Regions from separate parts of the Salinicola lusitanus genome, predicted to be linked through region 2. Evidence: predicted binding sites of a transcription regulator. Region 2 holds the regulator's gene; each other region holds the start of a gene.
What was found. The regulator sigma-54, encoded in region 2, starts transcription at its own class of promoters, with help from an activator protein. The targets are predictions, from matches to a motif close to TGGCACNNNNNTTGCTNT.
Positions count from the first base shown of each region.

Region 1: a site for sigma-54 is predicted at 2,422-2,439, ahead of AAGT95_RS11380 (HAD-IIB family hydrolase). Genes of this name have one in related genera too.
Region 3: a site for sigma-54 is predicted at 2,584-2,601, ahead of AAGT95_RS06935 (NCS1 family nucleobase:cation symporter-1). Genes of this name have one in related genera too.

Region 1 is NZ_CP151919.1:2,508,347-2,513,775, forward strand. Features, by position in the region: gene dgoD (galactonate dehydratase) at 1-334, shown strand, start outside; gene AAGT95_RS11370 (2-dehydro-3-deoxy-6-phosphogalactonate aldolase) at 621-1,307, shown strand; gene AAGT95_RS11375 (2-dehydro-3-deoxygalactonokinase) at 1,304-2,305, shown strand; gene AAGT95_RS11380 (HAD-IIB family hydrolase) at 2,513-3,379, shown strand; gene AAGT95_RS11385 (glycosyl transferase) at 3,449-4,669, shown strand; gene AAGT95_RS11390 (sugar phosphorylase) at 4,751-5,429, opposite strand, start outside.
Region 2 is NZ_CP151919.1:4,169,309-4,174,737, reverse strand. Features, by position in the region: gene mgtE (magnesium transporter) at 1-112, opposite strand, end outside; gene AAGT95_RS18900 (HPr family phosphocarrier protein) at 213-482, opposite strand; gene rapZ (RNase adapter RapZ) at 469-1,413, opposite strand; gene ptsN (PTS IIA-like nitrogen regulatory protein PtsN) at 1,417-1,896, opposite strand; gene hpf (ribosome hibernation-promoting factor, HPF/YfiA family) at 1,906-2,214, opposite strand; gene AAGT95_RS18880 (RNA polymerase factor sigma-54) at 2,334-3,761, opposite strand; gene lptB (LPS export ABC transporter ATP-binding protein) at 3,901-4,626, opposite strand; gene lptA (lipopolysaccharide transport periplasmic protein LptA) at 4,720-5,250, opposite strand; gene lptC (LPS export ABC transporter periplasmic protein LptC) at 5,247-5,429, opposite strand, start outside.
Region 3 is NZ_CP151919.1:1,515,032-1,520,460, reverse strand. Features, by position in the region: gene AAGT95_RS06955 (sodium:solute symporter family protein) at 1-627, opposite strand, end outside; gene AAGT95_RS06950 (hypothetical protein) at 624-842, opposite strand; gene AAGT95_RS06945 (FCD domain-containing protein) at 1,051-1,797, shown strand; gene AAGT95_RS06940 (ureidoglycolate lyase) at 1,794-2,279, opposite strand; gene AAGT95_RS06935 (NCS1 family nucleobase:cation symporter-1) at 2,652-4,091, shown strand; gene AAGT95_RS06930 (4-hydroxyproline epimerase) at 4,410-5,354, shown strand.

The DNA.
Region 1 (5,429 bases), 1.7 Mb from region 2:
CACGCTGGCCTCCTGCTTCGATGTGGCGCTGGCCCCTCACTGCCCGCTGGGACCGTTGACGTTGGCGGCTTCTCTACACGTCGATGCCGTCAGCCACAACGCCTTCATCCAGGAGCAGAGCATGGGCATCCACTACAATCGGGACAACGACGTGCTCGATTACCTGGTGGACAAGAACGCCCTGGCCATCGAGGACGGCTACTGTGCGATCCCTCAGGGCCCGGGGTTGGGGGTCGAGATCGACGAAGCGTTCGTCGAGGAGCGTTCCAAGGTCGGTCACCGCTGGCGTAACCCCGTCTGGACCCATGAAGATGGTTCCGTCGCGGAATGGTAACGGCACACTCGATAGCCGCCTGCGCGAGTGAATCGCCGTGTTGCCCGGTGCGCGAACTCCTCACATATACCCCATATGCTCCGGGTTCTGTGCGCCGGGCGCCTTGCGCTTCAGCTCGCTCGGCTGGCTCTCGAGCGCACCGTACTGGGCGCTCAGCCGTCTTTGTTCGCCGACGCAGAGCCTCCAGGAAAATGTGGTCCGGCTGGCTCTCGAGCGCTACATGCTGATGCTCTGCTGGCTGCGCTCCAACGCGCGGCCCTAGACTGGCCGAAACGAGGAGAGAGAAATGAACGAGACACGCAAATTCGCCCTGGAGGCGGCGCTGCGCGAACGGCCGTTGGTGGCGATCCTGCGCGGGATCACGCCGGAAGAGATCGACGCCGTGTTCGACGCGCTGGTGGCGGCGGGGTTCAAGCTGATCGAGATCCCGCTCAACTCCCCGCGGGCGTGGGACAGCATCGCCGCGATCGCCAGGCGCTGTCCGGACGATGTCGTGATCGGGGCGGGCACGGTGCTGGACCCGATGCACGCCGAGCGGCTGGCCGATCTCGATGCGCCGCTGTTGATCACACCCAATACCGACCCGGAGGTGATTCGGGCCGGTGTCGAGCACGGCCTGGCACCGATGATCGGCTGCATGACGCCAAGCGAGGCGCTGGCCGCGGCCAAGGCCGGGGCGACGGCGCTCAAGCTGTTCCCGGCGGCACGCCTGGGCACGGGCTACTTCAAGGATATCAGTGCGATCCTGCCCAAGGGCCTGCCGGTGCTGGCGGTCGGCGGCATCGACAAGAGCAACATGAGCGAGTGGCACGCCTTCGGGGTGGCCGGCTTCGGCTTCGGCAGCAACCTCTACAAGCCGGGACGCAAGGCGGCGGAAGTCGGCGAGATCGCGGCCGAGCTGGTCGCGGAGTGGCGTCGGCTGCTCGAAGTCGCGCACCACGCGGAGCAGATGGAACGCGAGGCGGACGCATGAGTGGCGAGGCACCGGCGCGCCTGATCGTCATCGACTGGGGAACCAGCAACTTCCGCGCCTTTCTGGTCGACACCGCCAGCGGCGAGGTGCTGGACAGCCGGCGGTCGGCCTCCGGCCTGCGCGCGCTGACTCAAAGCGAATTCCCCCACTACTGCGCGTCGCAGACCGACGACTGGCGGGAGGGCGGCGGCGCGGCTTCAGGCGCTAAGGGCGCGGCTTCGGGCGTTGAAGGCGCGGCTTTGGGTGCTGAAGGCGCGGCTTCGGGCGCTAAAAAAATCCCGGTCTACCTGGCCGGCATGGTCGGTTCCGCGCGGGGCTGGCACGAGGCGCCGCAGCTGGAACTCCCGGTCTCCGCCGCCGATCTGGCCCAGAACGTGGTCGCCGCGCCGGGCCTCGACAACGTCTGGATCGTGCCGGGGGTCAAGCAGGTGACCCCGGCCCACGTCGACGTGATGCGGGGGGAGGAGGTTCAGGCCTTTGGCGCCCTGGCGCTTGCTGGCGCGGACGGTGGCGACTGCTGCCTGCCGGGCACCCACAGCAAGTGGGCGCGCCTCGATGCCGGCCGCATGACGGCGTTTACCACCATGATGACCGGCGAGCTCTACCACGCGGTGCGTTTCCACACCCTGCCGGGAGAGCCGGCCCGTGAAGACGCGCCGTTCGACGAGGGCGCGTTTCGCCTCGGCGTTTCCCGCGCCGGCTGCCCCGGGGGCGTGATGCATGCTCTGTTCGAAGCCCGCAGCCGCCATCTCTACGCCGGGCTCGAATCGCCGCAGATCGGCAGCTTTCTTTCCGGCGTCTTGATCGGCGAGGAGGTAAGGGCCATGCAAGCGGCTCGTCGCGAACTCGACAAGGTGTATCTCGTCGGTGCCGACTCGCTGCGGCAGAGTTATACCCTGGCGCTGGAGGCCGCCGGGATCGCGGTCGAGGCGATCGATAGCGACCGTGCGACCCTGGCCGGCGTCATCGCGATCGCGGCAAGACACGCCCGCTACTGACACCCCCGTGTCGCGAGCCGCCAGTGCGCCAAAATGGTGCGCTGGCCCCCGCGCCCGTGGGCCGGCAGCACCGCCGAGGAGCCGTATCCGGCTCCCATGGCGCGAGCCGTCGTGTTTGGCATGATACGTGCTACCTTCACCTATACGACTGCCGACAAGCAGCCGATCGCGTACGACATGACGAGGTGATGCGATGCGGGTGAAGCCATGACACAGCCGACCTTGAACAAGCCACCGTTGCTGGTGTTCACCGATCTCGACGGGTCGTTGCTGGACCACGATACCTACGACTGGCAGCCTGCCGCTTCGTGGCTGCAGCGTCTCGAGCAGCGGGCGATCCCGGTCATCCCCACCACCAGCAAGACCCGTGCCGAACTGCTGGCACTCCGCCAGGAGCTGGGGCTGGAGCAGACACCCTTCATCGCCGAGAACGGCGCCGTAATCGGCCTGCCGCCAGCCTGGCAGCATGCGCGACTGGATCGTGACCCGGCCTCGCCGGACGGCCTGGTGGTCAAGACCCCGAGCATGGATGTCGACTTCATCCGACGCCGTCTGGATGTGGTGCGCGAGCGCCATGGCCTGCGCTTCCGCCGAATGGGGGAGATGGAGCTGGCCGAGGTTCGGGAGCTCACGGGGCTCAGTGCTGTCGCTGCCGAGCAGGCGATGAGTCGGGAAGGGAGCGAACCGCTGGTGTGGGAGGACGACGACACTAAACTGCAAGCTTTGCATGAGACCCTGCGCGTCGATGGCCTGCGCCTGACCCGAGGCGGCCGGTTCTGGCATGTCATGGGCGCGGTCGACAAGGGGCAGGCCGCCGAATGGCTGCTGGCCCGGTTCGAGTCGTTACGTGGCTATCGGCCGAGGACGCTGGGTCTCGGTGATGGGCCCAACGATCTGGCGCTGCTGTCGACGACGGACATGGCCGTCATCATTGCCGCCCATCATGGCCAGCCGATGACCCTGGAGAGTGCCCGGGTCTATCGAACGCAAGCGCGAGGACCGGCCGGTTGGTCGGAGGGTGTCGCGCATTGGCTGGCCCAGGAGCCGGGATGGGAGAGTGGCGAGCCGCAGTAGTCGAAGATATCGACCTGATGACAGGCGTCACGGATCGACGCCAAAACGACAATACGAAGAGGGTACTTCATGAGTGATTTTTATCAGAACGGTATCATTACCAATTTCCACAACCTGACGCGGCGCTCGGTGGAAGCCCTGGAGAACGATCTCAAACGGTTCTCCCGCACTCGGCCGATGGGGCTGATTCTGCCATCGCTCTACTCCGAGCTGGAGGGTCCGGCGCTCTCGCACATCGTCGACGAACTGTGCAAGGTGCCTTATCTCAGCGAAATCGTCATCGGTCTCGATCGCGCCGATCGCGAGCAGTTTCTCAAGGCACGGGAGTTTTTCTCGCGCCTGCCTCAGCACCACCGCATCCTGTGGAACGACGGCCCACGACTCCAGGCCCTCCAGCAGGAGCTGGCGCAGGAGAATCTGGCGCCCCTGGAGCCGGGCAAGGGCTGCAACGTCTGGTACTGCTCCGGTTACGTCCGCGCATCCGGCAAGGCCGAGGCGGTCGCGCTCCACGACTGCGATATCGTCACCTACGACCGCGGCCTCCTGGCGCGGTTGATCTACCCGGTGGCCAACCCGCGCTTCCACTACGAGTTCTGCAAGGGCTACTACTCCCGAATCGCCTCCGGCAAGCTCAACGGCCGGGTGGCGCGGTTGATGGTCACGCCGCTGATCCGGGCCTTCAAGATGATCTACGGGCCGCTGCCTTATCTCGACTATCTCGACAGCTACCGCTACCCGCTATCCGGCGAATTCTCCATGCGCGCCGACGTGCTCGACGGCATTCGCATTCCCAGCGACTGGGGCCTGGAGATCGGCGTGCTCTCCGAGGTTCACCGGAACTTCTCGACCAAGCGCCTGTGCCAGGTGGATATCGCCGACGCCTACGACCACAAGCATCAGCCGGTCTCCGAGGAGGACCCCAGCGGCGGGCTCAACCGGATGAGCATGGACATCGCCAAGGCGATGTATCGCAAACTGGCGACGCTCGGTGTGGAGATGAGCGTCGAGAGCTTCCGTACGGTCAAGGCCACCTACTATCGCGTGGCGCTGGACCTGATCGAGGCCTACGACCACGATGCCGCCATGAACGGGCTCAAACTGGACCGCCACAGTGAAGAGGCCGCCGTGGAGCTGTTCGCCGACAATATCATGCAGGCTGGCGCCGCCTTCTTCGAATCCCCGCGGGACAAGCCTTTCATTCCCAGCTGGAACCGGGTCCAGGCGGCGATTCCCGACCTCCAGGACCGGCTGTTCGAAGCGGTGGAGCTGGATAACGCAGGAGAGGTGTAGGCGGGATGCGTGCGCTTGCCGGGAGTTGGGCCACGGCCGGCGAGAGTCGAACCGACTCTCACCGGCCATCGCGGGAACCGCTCAGGGCTGGACCAGCCACAGGCTGCGGTAGGGCCGCAGGATGTCGCGCTCGTCGGGATGCGGGCTCCAGCGCTTGCCATCCTTGAGCACGTCGTACCACTCGCCACCGTTCAGCTCGTCGATCTCCAGCGGCTGGCGCGTGTCACTGATATTGTAGATCGCCAGCAGGCGGCGCCCGTTGGCGAGCGGTCCGCGTTCGATGGCGAAGATGCCGGGCGGCGTGTCGAGCACTCGCTGACCGGCTTCGGGATGAAAGCAGGGCTCGTTGGCGCGAATGTTGAGTCGTCGCTTCAGCGAGGTGAACGCCTCGCGGGTCGGCGTGCTGCGGCTGTCGATGAGTTCGTCGAGCTCCTCCTTGGGCCAGCGTCGACGGTTGATCGAGCGCAGTTTGCCACTGCGTTCCACGCCGCCGTGGTCGTTGAGGGTCGCGGTCAGGCTATGAAAATAGACGCCGGGTATCCCCTGCAGTGCCAGCATCAGGTTCTGGCTGCAGAGGAAGCGCTCGACCTGCCACGCATCGGCGCCGCGACGCGTCCCCTTCATTGCGTCGTAGTAGGTGATGTTGATCTCGTAGGGCGAGTCGCTACCGTCGGCGTTGGTCTTCATGCTGACGTAGCCGCCGAAGCGGTGCATCAGTTCGAGCATGATCTCCAGTTCGTGGGATGGCAGCAGACCCTCG
Region 2 (5,429 bases):
CCGGCGCCAAGCCACGGTTGAGCATGCGCCGCGCCTGATCCAGCGCGCCGCTCTCGAGGGCTTGGTTGAGCTTGGCCAGCCGTGGCTGCAGTTTTTCGGGATTGTTGCTCATCCTGAACGGTCATCCTTGAACGACTGGCGATAGGGTGAGCATTCTACCATCGTCGAGGCGCATGACGAGGATGGAAAACGCTGTTCACAAATAAGGCGGGTTACTCGTCCTCGTGAAAACGAGCGTCGAACAGCCCGACGATGGCGTCCATGGCGATCTCCTCGTCTGCGCCTTCGGTAACGACCACCAGCTCGGTGCCACAAGGGGCGGCGAGCATCAGCAGCGACATGATGTTGGCGGCGTCTGCCTGGCGGTTACCGTGATAGATCGCGACGCGTACGTCGAAGGGTTGGCAGCACTGCACCAGCTTGGTGGCGGCACGGGCATGCAGCCCGCGGCGGTTGGTCAGGCGAAGTTCACGTGTCGGCATCGCGCTCTGGGGATCCTGCGTTTCCTGTTGGTGCCGATGGCTGCGCTGCTGAGTCGCTCGAGAGAGCGGTATGAATGCCCAGCTCACGATGGCGCAGTCGAATATCGGCGTCGTCGTGGTGAAAATGGCGTGCCAGTCGCTCGATCAGATAGACCGAGCGGTGTTGGCCGCCGGTACAGCCGATGGCGACCGTCAGGTAGCTGCGATGACTGGCCAGGTAGGATGGCAACCAGCGATCGAGCCAGCCATGGATATCCTCCGCCAGGGCATGGACATCGGGGTAAGACTCCAGGAACTCGATGATCGAGGCATCGCGGCCGTCGTAGGCGCGCAGCCCGGGGTCCCAGAACGGGTTGGGCAGGCAGCGGGCGTCGAACACCATGTCGGCGTCCAGCGGCACGCCCCGTTTGAAGCCGAACGACTCGAAGGTCAGGGTCAGGCGGCCGCCGGTATGCCTGGCCACCTGTTCGCCGATCCGGGCCCGGAGGTCGTGCACCGAGAGCCCCTGGGTGTCGATGACCAGGTCGGCCACGCGGCGAATCGGCGCGAGATAGCTTTGCTCGTGATCGATGGCCTCGGCCAGGGTCATGTCATTGCCGCGGGTCAGCGGGTGACGTCGGCGAGTGGCCGAGTAGCGCTCGAGCAGGATCTTGGCGTCGGCGGTGAGATAGACGACTTGAGTATCGATGCCTCGCTCGCGTACCGCCTCCAGCAGGATGGGGAAACGCTCCAGCGATTCCGGCAGGTTGCGTGCGTCGATGCTGACCGCCACGTTGGGGCGGGAGGGCGGCGCGCTGCGCAGCTCGTCGATCAGCGGTGCCAGCAGGTTGGCCGGGAGGTTGTCGATGGCATAGTAGCCAAGATCCTCGAGCGCCTGCAGTGCGATCGATTTCCCCGAGCCCGAGCGGCCGCTGATGATGACGAGTTGCATCGCTTATCCGTCGTCGCTGTCACGGTGATGGCGGATGGCATCGACGAGCGCGTCGTACAACGCCCGCTGCGAGTCGGCCTGACGCAACTGCTGCCGAACGCTGCTCTGATTCATGATGCCGGCAACTTCCGCCAGCAGCGACAGATGCGCATCATCCGCCTCTTCCGGCACCAGCAGCACGAAAACCAGATCCACCGGCTCGCCGTCGATGGCATCGAAGTCGATGGCGTCTTCCAGGCGCATGAATCCCGCGATCGGCCCTTTGCAATGCGGACTGCGGGCATGGGGGATGGCAACGCCGTTGCCGATCCCCGTGCTGCCCAGTCGCTCGCGACCGATCAGGCGGCTGAAGACCTCATGGCTATCCAGACTGGGTGTATTCTGGGCGATGAAGGTGCTGAAGAATTCCAGCAGACGTTTTTTGCTGCCCCCCGTGACCTCGAACAGAGTTCGCTCGGGGGGCAGAATGCTTTCCAGTGTCATCATCAGGCGTCAGCGGGCGCCTGCGCCTTGGGCGCGGGCTTGTGCCTTCTCTTTGTGTTTGACCAGTTGGCGGTCGAGTTTGTCGGCCAGTGAATCGATGGCGGCATACATGTCGGTGTCGCTGGCTTCGGCGTGTAGATCGCCGCCTGCTGCGTGCAGGGTACAGGCTGCCTGCTGGCGTTCCTTCTCGACACTCAGGGTGACCTGGACATTGGTGATGTTGTCGTAGTGACGCTCCAAACGAACGAGTTTCTCTCCGACGTAGTCCCGGAGGGCGTCGGTCAGCTCGACATGGTGGCCGGTAACGTTCACTTGCATGACACACTCCTGTTGCGGCAGATGGCACTTCTGATTGTAACCCTTTTCAGGGGACTGCAAAGGCATCGTGATCGATCTGATTCGGAATGGCGAGTCTTGACGGGTTTCGGAGCCCTGTATCAGGCCAGACGCTTGCGCTCGCTGGAGGACGGAATGCCCATGGCTTCGCGATATTTGGCCACGGTGCGTCTGGCCACACTGATATCGGACTGGGCCAGCAATTCGACCAGTTTGCTGTCCGACAGCGGCTTGCGAGGGGATTCGTCGCCAATGAATTTCTTGATGCGAGCGCGGATGGCGGTACTCGAATAGCTATCGCCTTCGCCGCCCTGGCCGCCGACCTGGCTCGAGAAAAAATATTTCAGCTCGAATACGCCGCGTGGCGTGTGAATGTACTTCTGGGTCGTGACGCGGGAGATCGTCGATTCATGCATGTCGACGCTGCGGGCGATATCGGCCAGGATCAGGGGTTTCATCGCTTCTTCACCGCGCTCGAGGAACCCGATCTGGCGCGACATGATCTCTCGGCCCACCTTGAGCAGGGTATCGTTGCGACTGGAGAGACTCTTGATCAGCCAGCGGGCTTCCTGCAGGTGCTGGCGCAGGAAGGTGTTGTCATCGCTCTTGTCTGCCCGCTTGATCAGGGCGGCGTAGTCGGGCTGAATGCGCAGGCGCGGCAGGGTTTCGGCATTGAGTTCGATACGCCAGCCATCGCGAGAGGGGGTGGCAACCAGATCGGGAACCACGTAATCGTCGTGACTGGTATCAAAGCGCTGCCCCGGGCGCGGCTCCAGCGTCCGGATCAGGGCGATGACGCTGTCGAGTTCGTTCTCCTCGAGGCGCAGGCGACGCTTGAGCAGTCGCCGGTCGTTGCCGGCCAGCGCCTCGAGGAACTGGCGCACCAGGCGCTTGGCCTGGGGTAGCAGCGGCGTGTCGTCGTCCAGCGTGCCGAGTTGAAGCAGCAGGCACTCGCGCAGATTGCGAGCGCCGACGCCGGTCGGATCGAACTGCTGCAGGCGCATGAGCATGTGCTCGAGATCGGCCATGCTGACGCTCTCCCTGCGCTGCTCGCGCAGACTCGTCGCCAGCTCGTCCAGCGAGCCCACCAGGTAGCCGTCGTCGTTGACGGCGTCGATCAGGCACTCCCCGAGCGCGCGCTCGCGCTCGTCGAAATCTCCCATGGCCAGTTGCCAGAGGAGATGATCCTGGAGGGTGGTCACGGCGGCGTTGCGGTCGAAGTCCGGCGCTTCTTCGCTGGCGCTGCCCGACGAGCTGGCATGGGCGTCCTGGTAGGTATCGCTCCAGTCGCTGTCGAGGGCCAGTTCGTCGGGAATGTCACTGGCCCACTCGTCTTCCGTGGCGTCCTGAGTTTCCTGCTCCGAGTAGGGCTCTTCCATCTCCAGCATGGGGTTGGATTCGAGCGCCTGCTGGATTTCCTGGCGGAGGTCGAGCGTCGACAGCTGGAGCAGTTGAATGGCCTGCTGGAGCTGAGGCGTCATGGTCAACTGCGTGCCGACCCTGAGTTGCAGCGAGGGCTTCATGGACATGGAGAAACGATCGTCACAATCAACGGTGGAAGGCTTACGTTACTGGCTGCGGTGACGAGATGCAACGTTTCATGCAAGAAACATGCCATCGGTGCGGATGCCTGGTATGGCTGCCGATGGCATGACGGGGGAGAGGCGACTACAGGCGAAACTCGTGGCCGAGATAGACCTCGCGGACGCGCTGGTTTTCGAGAATGGCCTGGGGCCGGCCCTCGGCGATGATCTGGCCGTCGCCGACGATGTAGGCATTATCGCAGATGTCGAGCGTCTCGCGCACGTTGTGATCGGTGATCAGGACGCCGATCTCGCGGTCGCGCAGCTGGCGGATGATGCTCTTGATGTCACCGACCGAGATGGGGTCGACACCGGCGAACGGTTCGTCGAGCAGCACGAAGGCCGGCTCGGTGGCCAGGGCACGGGCGATCTCGACCCGCCGCCGCTCGCCGCCGGACAGGCTCATGCCCAGGTTGTCGCGAATGTGATCGACGTGGAAGTCGCCGAGCAGCTGTTCCAGCCGCTCGCGTCGCCCGGCACGATCCAGGTCCTTGCGCGTCTCGAGGATGGCCATGATGTTGTCGGCAACGCTCAGCTTGCGGAAGATCGAGGCTTCCTGCGGCAGATAGCCGATACCGGCTCGCGCCCGGTCGTGCATCGGTGCGCGGCTGAGATCCATGTCGTCGATATGGACGCTGCCGGCATCGGACTTGACCAGGCCGACGATCATGTAGAAGGAGGTGGTCTTGCCGGCGCCATTCGGCCCCAGCAGGCCGACAATGCTGCCTTGCCGCAGCGTCAGGCTGAAGTCGTGGACGACTCGGCGTCCCTTGTAGCTCTTGGCAAGGTTGGCGGCCGTTAGCGTTTTCATGAATACGATCCTTGTGGCTGCGCGCCGGATATGGTGTCGGCGATCACGCCCCCACGCGGCGGCTCGAGGCCGTGCCGGGTCAGGGTTTGAGCGTTACTGGGACGAGTCACGCGGCGTGAGGGTCATGCGGACGCGGCCGTCACCGCTCCCGTCGCTGTTCTGGGCGGAACGGGCCTGGACGCGTCGCGAGTCGAGATAATACTCGACATAGGCACCGTCGAAGGTGTCGCCGGCCTGATGAAGCTCCGCGTTACCGATCAGTTCCACGCGTCGTTGGGCCGCGTGATAGACCACGGTATCGCCCCAGCCCTTGACGATCTCCTGGTCGGGGGACGGCTTCTGTTCGAGGTAGGCGCGCTCGCCGCCGCCGCCCTTGGCGGTGACCAGGCTGACCTGGCCGTTGTTGCCGCGCTGGATGTCGACGCGTGCGGCCTTGAGATGCATGCTGCCTTGCTGCAGGTCGACGCCACCCGTATAGACGGCGGTGCCCTGACGGTCGTCCAGCTCGAGTTGATCGGCGGCGATCTCGATCGGTGCACTGGCATCGCTTTCCAGCGCGATGGTTGGAAAACTGGTGAAACCCAGCGCGGTCAGCACCAGGAGTTGGCCGATTTCTCGCCTCATGATCCTTGATCCTCAGATTGCTGTGGCAGGCGCCCCTGCACGTTGTCGGTCAAACGCATACGATCTTCGTTGATCCAGGCATCGAAGCGATCCCCGCGCATGGTCTGATTATGCTGGCGCAACACGGAGGGTGTGTCACTCCAGGCGTGGGCCTCGCGGTTGTCGTAGTGCAGCGTCTG
Region 3 (5,429 bases), 2.1 Mb from region 2:
GAAGGCATCGAAGAGGATCATGCCGACGACGAACCAGATGCTGGTCACGAAGACGATGCCGAGCAGGACGTCGGTCCAGGCGACGGAAGTCATGCCACCGAAGTAGATGAACAGTGCGCAGATCGCCACGGCGATCAGCGCACCCAGCCAGAACGGTACCAGGCCGTCAGTGAAGATATCGAAGATCAACCCGACGCCAACCACCTGAATGGTGATGTAGGGGATCATGCAGACCGTGCCCACGAGCCCGACGAGAAGCCCCAGCAACCGGCTGTCGAACCGGTGCGCGAAGAAGTCGGCTTGGGTCACGAACCGGTGGCGCTGCCCCAGCGCCTGCATGCGGGGCGCGATGAAATAGAAGACGAGACCCGAGATCGCGGTCGACGTGAACGCGAAGATCCAGCCGATCCCCTTGGCATAGACCTCCGCCACCGCACCGAGAAACAGCGACGAGCTGTACCAGGTCGCCATCGATGTGAAGAAAAGCACCACCGGCCCCATGCCCCGCGAGCCGAGAAAGTACTCGTTGACGCTGAGCGCCTGTTTCGCCTTGCGGCTGAACGCGGGCGCGAGGCCGACCCCCAGCGTCAGGATGAGAACGATGGAAATGCCAATCAACGCCGTCATGATTCGCCCTCCCCTTCCAGGGAGGACACGCGGCTATGCAACACCATCAGGATCCATAGCAGCAGCGGTACCGACCCGCACCACAGCAGGAAGAACGGAATCCCCAGCGGCGATGGGGTGACGCGATTGGCAAGAATGACGATCGGTGTGGCGGTCATGGCGATGATGATTGCCATCAGCAACCACAGGATACGTTGCGTTCGAGAGCGGGACATGAACAGGGCCTTTGTTGATGTTGTCTTCTAACCACTCAACATATAATACATGTTGCTGCGACTTATAATACATCAGCGTAAGCAACGCAACGCCGTGGAGGGTCTATCCGGCAACCCAGCCGCCTGGGCCGATAGCCGCCCAAACCTGTATGACATCTCTGAAAGACGCTACACTGCGGGTAATGCACGAATGGAGATAAGAGGGGTTATGGAAGGGATCGATTTCTTCGCTGGTGGCGGATCGCGCCTTTACCGACAAGTGGGCGAACACCTGCTCGCTCGCTTGAATGCTGGCGAGTTTGCCAACAGCGGCCGGTTGCCTTCGGAAAAGAACCTGTGCGAGGCCTACGATGTCAGCCGTACCGTGATCCGCGAGGCGCTCATCATGCTCGAGGTCAAGGGCAAGGTGGAGATCCGCAAGGGCTCAGGCGTTCATGTGGTAGAGGGTGGCGATTCCAACGAGGATCTCGGCCACGACATAGGACCTTTCGAGCTGCTACAGGCGCGCCAGGTTCTCGAGGGCAGCATCGCCCGGCTCGCCGCCCGCACGGCGGGTCCACGCGATATCGCTCGCCTGGAGGCCGCCCTGGCGCTGGAAACCCAGGAGTTCGAGCAAGGGATCTACCAGGGCCAGGGGGATTTCGAGTTTCATCTAGGGGTCGCCGAGGCCACGCAGAACAGCCTGCTGATCGCCACGGTCCATCAGCTCTGGAAATATCGGGAAAAATCACCGATGTGGCAGAAGCTGCAGTCTCATATCGAGAACAAGCAACAACTCAACTACTGGGTGCCGGACCACCGACGGATCCTCGACGCACTCTCCCGGCGCGATCCGACACTGGCCGAGAGCAGCATGAGCGAGCATCTCGAGCATGTGCGGGAGATGCTTTTCGAACTTTCCGACATCGACCGACCCGACATGGATCGCCAGTTCTTCGCGCCACCGACTCGCTAAGGCAGCACGACCCGAATCCCTATCTCGCGCTCGTCGAGGTTGTCGGCGCCACCGCGATCGACGACCAGAAACTCCCCCTCTTTCTCCAGTACCGAATGGATCGCGTGCCAGGTGCCGGCCCGGTAGTTGACCCCCTGGTGGCCGTCGGTGACGAAGGCGCGAATCGTGTTCGGATCGATATCGTCGCCCGGCGGCGCCACGACCACGATGAAGCGTTCTTCATGCAGCGGCATGAATGCCTGGCTGCCCAGCGGGTGGCGCTCGAGCAGCTCGATCTCCAGCGGCAGCGTCACCGGCTGGCTGACGAAGATGCTGATCAGCGGGGGCGTCGCGGCGTCACGGATCTCGACCCTGGCCAGCGCATGGTGGCGTTGGGTGCGCCCACCGTTGATCGGAAACGACTCGCTGCCACGCGAGTCGAGCACCTCGCCGAACGCGGCGAAGGCCGCCGGGGTCAGCTTCCGAGCTTTCAATTCCAGCATCGCTTATGTCTCCTCTGTTATCGTGTCGTCCACCAAGCGCAACCCATCGTATACAAAAAGTGTCGCACGAACTGCACCCGGGTGGTGCAGGACGGTCGCAGACCGTGCATTGAGCGTGCGTTTTCGACCGCCTCGATCGCGATGCCGCTCCATCATGGTTGCGGGCCAGCCCAGCGCTGTTCTCGAGTCGCCGAGCACCGATCTATCCGGACGAGCCTAAAGACTTGAGCATGGGGCAGTTTCCTCGAGGTCATCCATGATCGCCTGGCGATGAGGCTCTCCGACTATTCTTCAATGGCGAACATGGCACGCATCTTGTATACAAAAAATGCGGATCACAATCACAACACGGCCCCGCGGAGGGCGTTCGCCATGCCTCAGCAACCGCATCACTCATCACACCAGTACAGTAACCGGCTGCACAATGCCGATCTTGCGCCGACGCAACAGAACTGGAACTGGTACAACATTCTCGCCTTCTGGCTTTCCGACGTGCACAGCGTCGGCGGCTACGTGGTCGCTGCCAGCCTGTTCGCGCTGGGGCTGGCCGGCTGGCAGGTACTGATCTCGCTGCTGGTGGGTATCTGCATCGTGCAGATCTTCGCCAACCTGATGGCGAGACCGAGCCAGAAGGCCGCGGTCCCCTTTCCGGTGATCTGCCGGCTCTCGTTCGGCGTATTCGGCGCCAATATCCCGGCGATGATTCGCGGCCTGATCGCCGTGGTGTGGTACGGCATCCAGACCTTTCTCGCCTCCAACGCGCTGACGATCGTGCTACTACGGCTCTTCCCCGGCATGGAGTCGCTGGCCGGCCCCAGTTTCCTGGGGCTCTCCTATCTTGGCTGGATCAGCTTCATGCTGCTGTGGTGCCTGCAAGCGATCGTCTTCTGGCACGGCATGGATTCGATCCGGCGCTTCATCGACTGGAGCGGCCCGGCGGTCTACGTGGTGATGTTCGTGCTGGCGGCGTGGCTGGTGTGGCAGGCGGGCTGGTCCAACATCAGCTTCACCCTCAGCGACATCCAGCTCTCCCCCGGCGAGCAGTTGTGGCAGATGGTGATTGCCGCGGCCATCGTGGCCGGCTACTTCGCCGGCCCGACGCTCAACTTCGGCGACTTCACCCGATACGCCCGCAGCTTCGAGGACGTCAAGCGCGGCAACTTCTGGGGCCTGCCGGTCAACTTCCTGGTCTTCTCCGCCACCACCGTGATGATGGTCTCGGCGACCCTGCCGGTGTTCGGTGAGATGATCGACGACCCGATCCAGACCGTGGCGCGACTCGACAACACCTTCATCGCCCTGCTCGGTGCCGCGACCTTCGTCACCACCACCATCGGGATCAACATCGTCGCCAACTTCGTCGCTCCGGCGTTCGACTTCTCCAACATGGCGCCCAGCAAGATCAGCTTCCGGACCGGCGGCTTCATCGCTGCGGTGGGCTCGATCTTCCTCACCCCGTGGAACCTGTTCAGCAATCCGGAGATCATCCACTACACCGTGGATCTGCTGGCGGCGGCCATCGGCCCGCTCTACGGCATCCTGATCATGGACTACTACCGCATTCGCCGCGGGCGGATCGACGTCGATGCACTGTTCAGCGTCGACCCCAACGGCCCCTACTGGTACCGCAACGGCTTCAATCCGGCGGCGGTGAAGGCCGTCGTCGCCGCGTCGCTGATCGGCATCATGATCAACTTCCTGCCGCTGGGCGATCTCGGCCACTTCTCGGTGTTCATCGGCGGCGCGCTCGGCGCCACCTTCTACGCCATGGGCATGCGCCGCGCCACCGCAGCGGCAGCGGTCGCCTCCTGACCCCAGTGCCCCGGCGGCTGGCCGCCGGGGCACTGCCGGCTATCTCTCTTGACCCTCTCCATATCGGTCGTCGGTAGCTGACACCCCGCTGCCTCATGCCTAGGCCTTGCGCCCTTCTTCCGTGTCACGGCCGTGGACGCACGACTCCCCTCCGCCGCCTTGTGACAGGATCATCCGCCCCCGACTTCCCGCCCGCTTTCCTTATCCCCTCAAAGATTGTATAAAATCTACAATAGTGAAATCAGCCGCGCGCCTCGATGCCCGTCGGCCGCCACTCCAGCCCGCCCAGACCACGCCCAGATCAGAGGGGAAACCCCCATGCAGCGTATCCATGTCATCGATTCCCACACCGGCGGCGAGCCGACCCGGCTGGTGATGTCGGGCTTCCCGGCGCTGACCGGCGACATGGCCGCCCAGCGCGATCTGCTGCGCGAGCACCACGATCGATGGCGGCGGGCCTGTCTGCTCGAGCCGCGGGGCAACGACGTGCTGGTGGGGGCGCTCTACTGCGAGCCGGTCTCGCCGGAGGCCAGCTGCGGGGTGATCTTCTTCAACAATACGGGCTACCTGGGCATGTGCGGCCACGGCACCATCGGGCTGGTGGCGTCGCTTTACCATCTCGGCAAGCTGAGCCCGGGCACCCATCGCATCGACACCCCGGTGGGGCAGGTCAGCGCCATCCTCCATGACGACGGCGCGGTCACCGTGGGCAACGTGCCCGCCTACCGCTACCGCCAGCGGGTGCCGGTCGAGGTGCCGGGCTACGGCGTGGTGCATGGCGACATCGCCTGGGGCGGCAACTGGTTCTTCCTGGTGGGTGAGCACGACCAGGCGCTGACGCTGGCCAACGAGGAGGCGCTGACGGCCTTTACCTGGGCGATCCGCCAGGCGCTGGACGCGCAGGCCATCACCGGCGAGAACGGTGGCCACATCGACCATATCGAGCTGTTCGCCGCGGACACCCACGGCAACCCGCCGGCCGACAGCCGCAACTTCGTGCTCTGCCCCGGCAAGGCCTACGACCGCTCCCCCTGCGGCACCGGGACCAGCGCCAAGCTGGCCTGCCTGGCGGCGGACGGCAAGCTGGCCCCCGGCGAGACCTGGGTCCAGGCCAGCATCACCGGCAGCCGCTTCGAGGGGCGCTACGCATGGCAGGGCGATCGCATCCTGCCCTTCATCACCGGCAGCGCCCATGTCACCGCCGATGCCACCCTGCTGATCGACGACAATGATCCGTTCGCCTGGGGCATCACCGCGTCCTAGCCGCTCACGCATCACTCCCGACCACGCATCACTTCCGAAAACGCATGACTTCCGAAAACAGTGCCAGAGGACAAC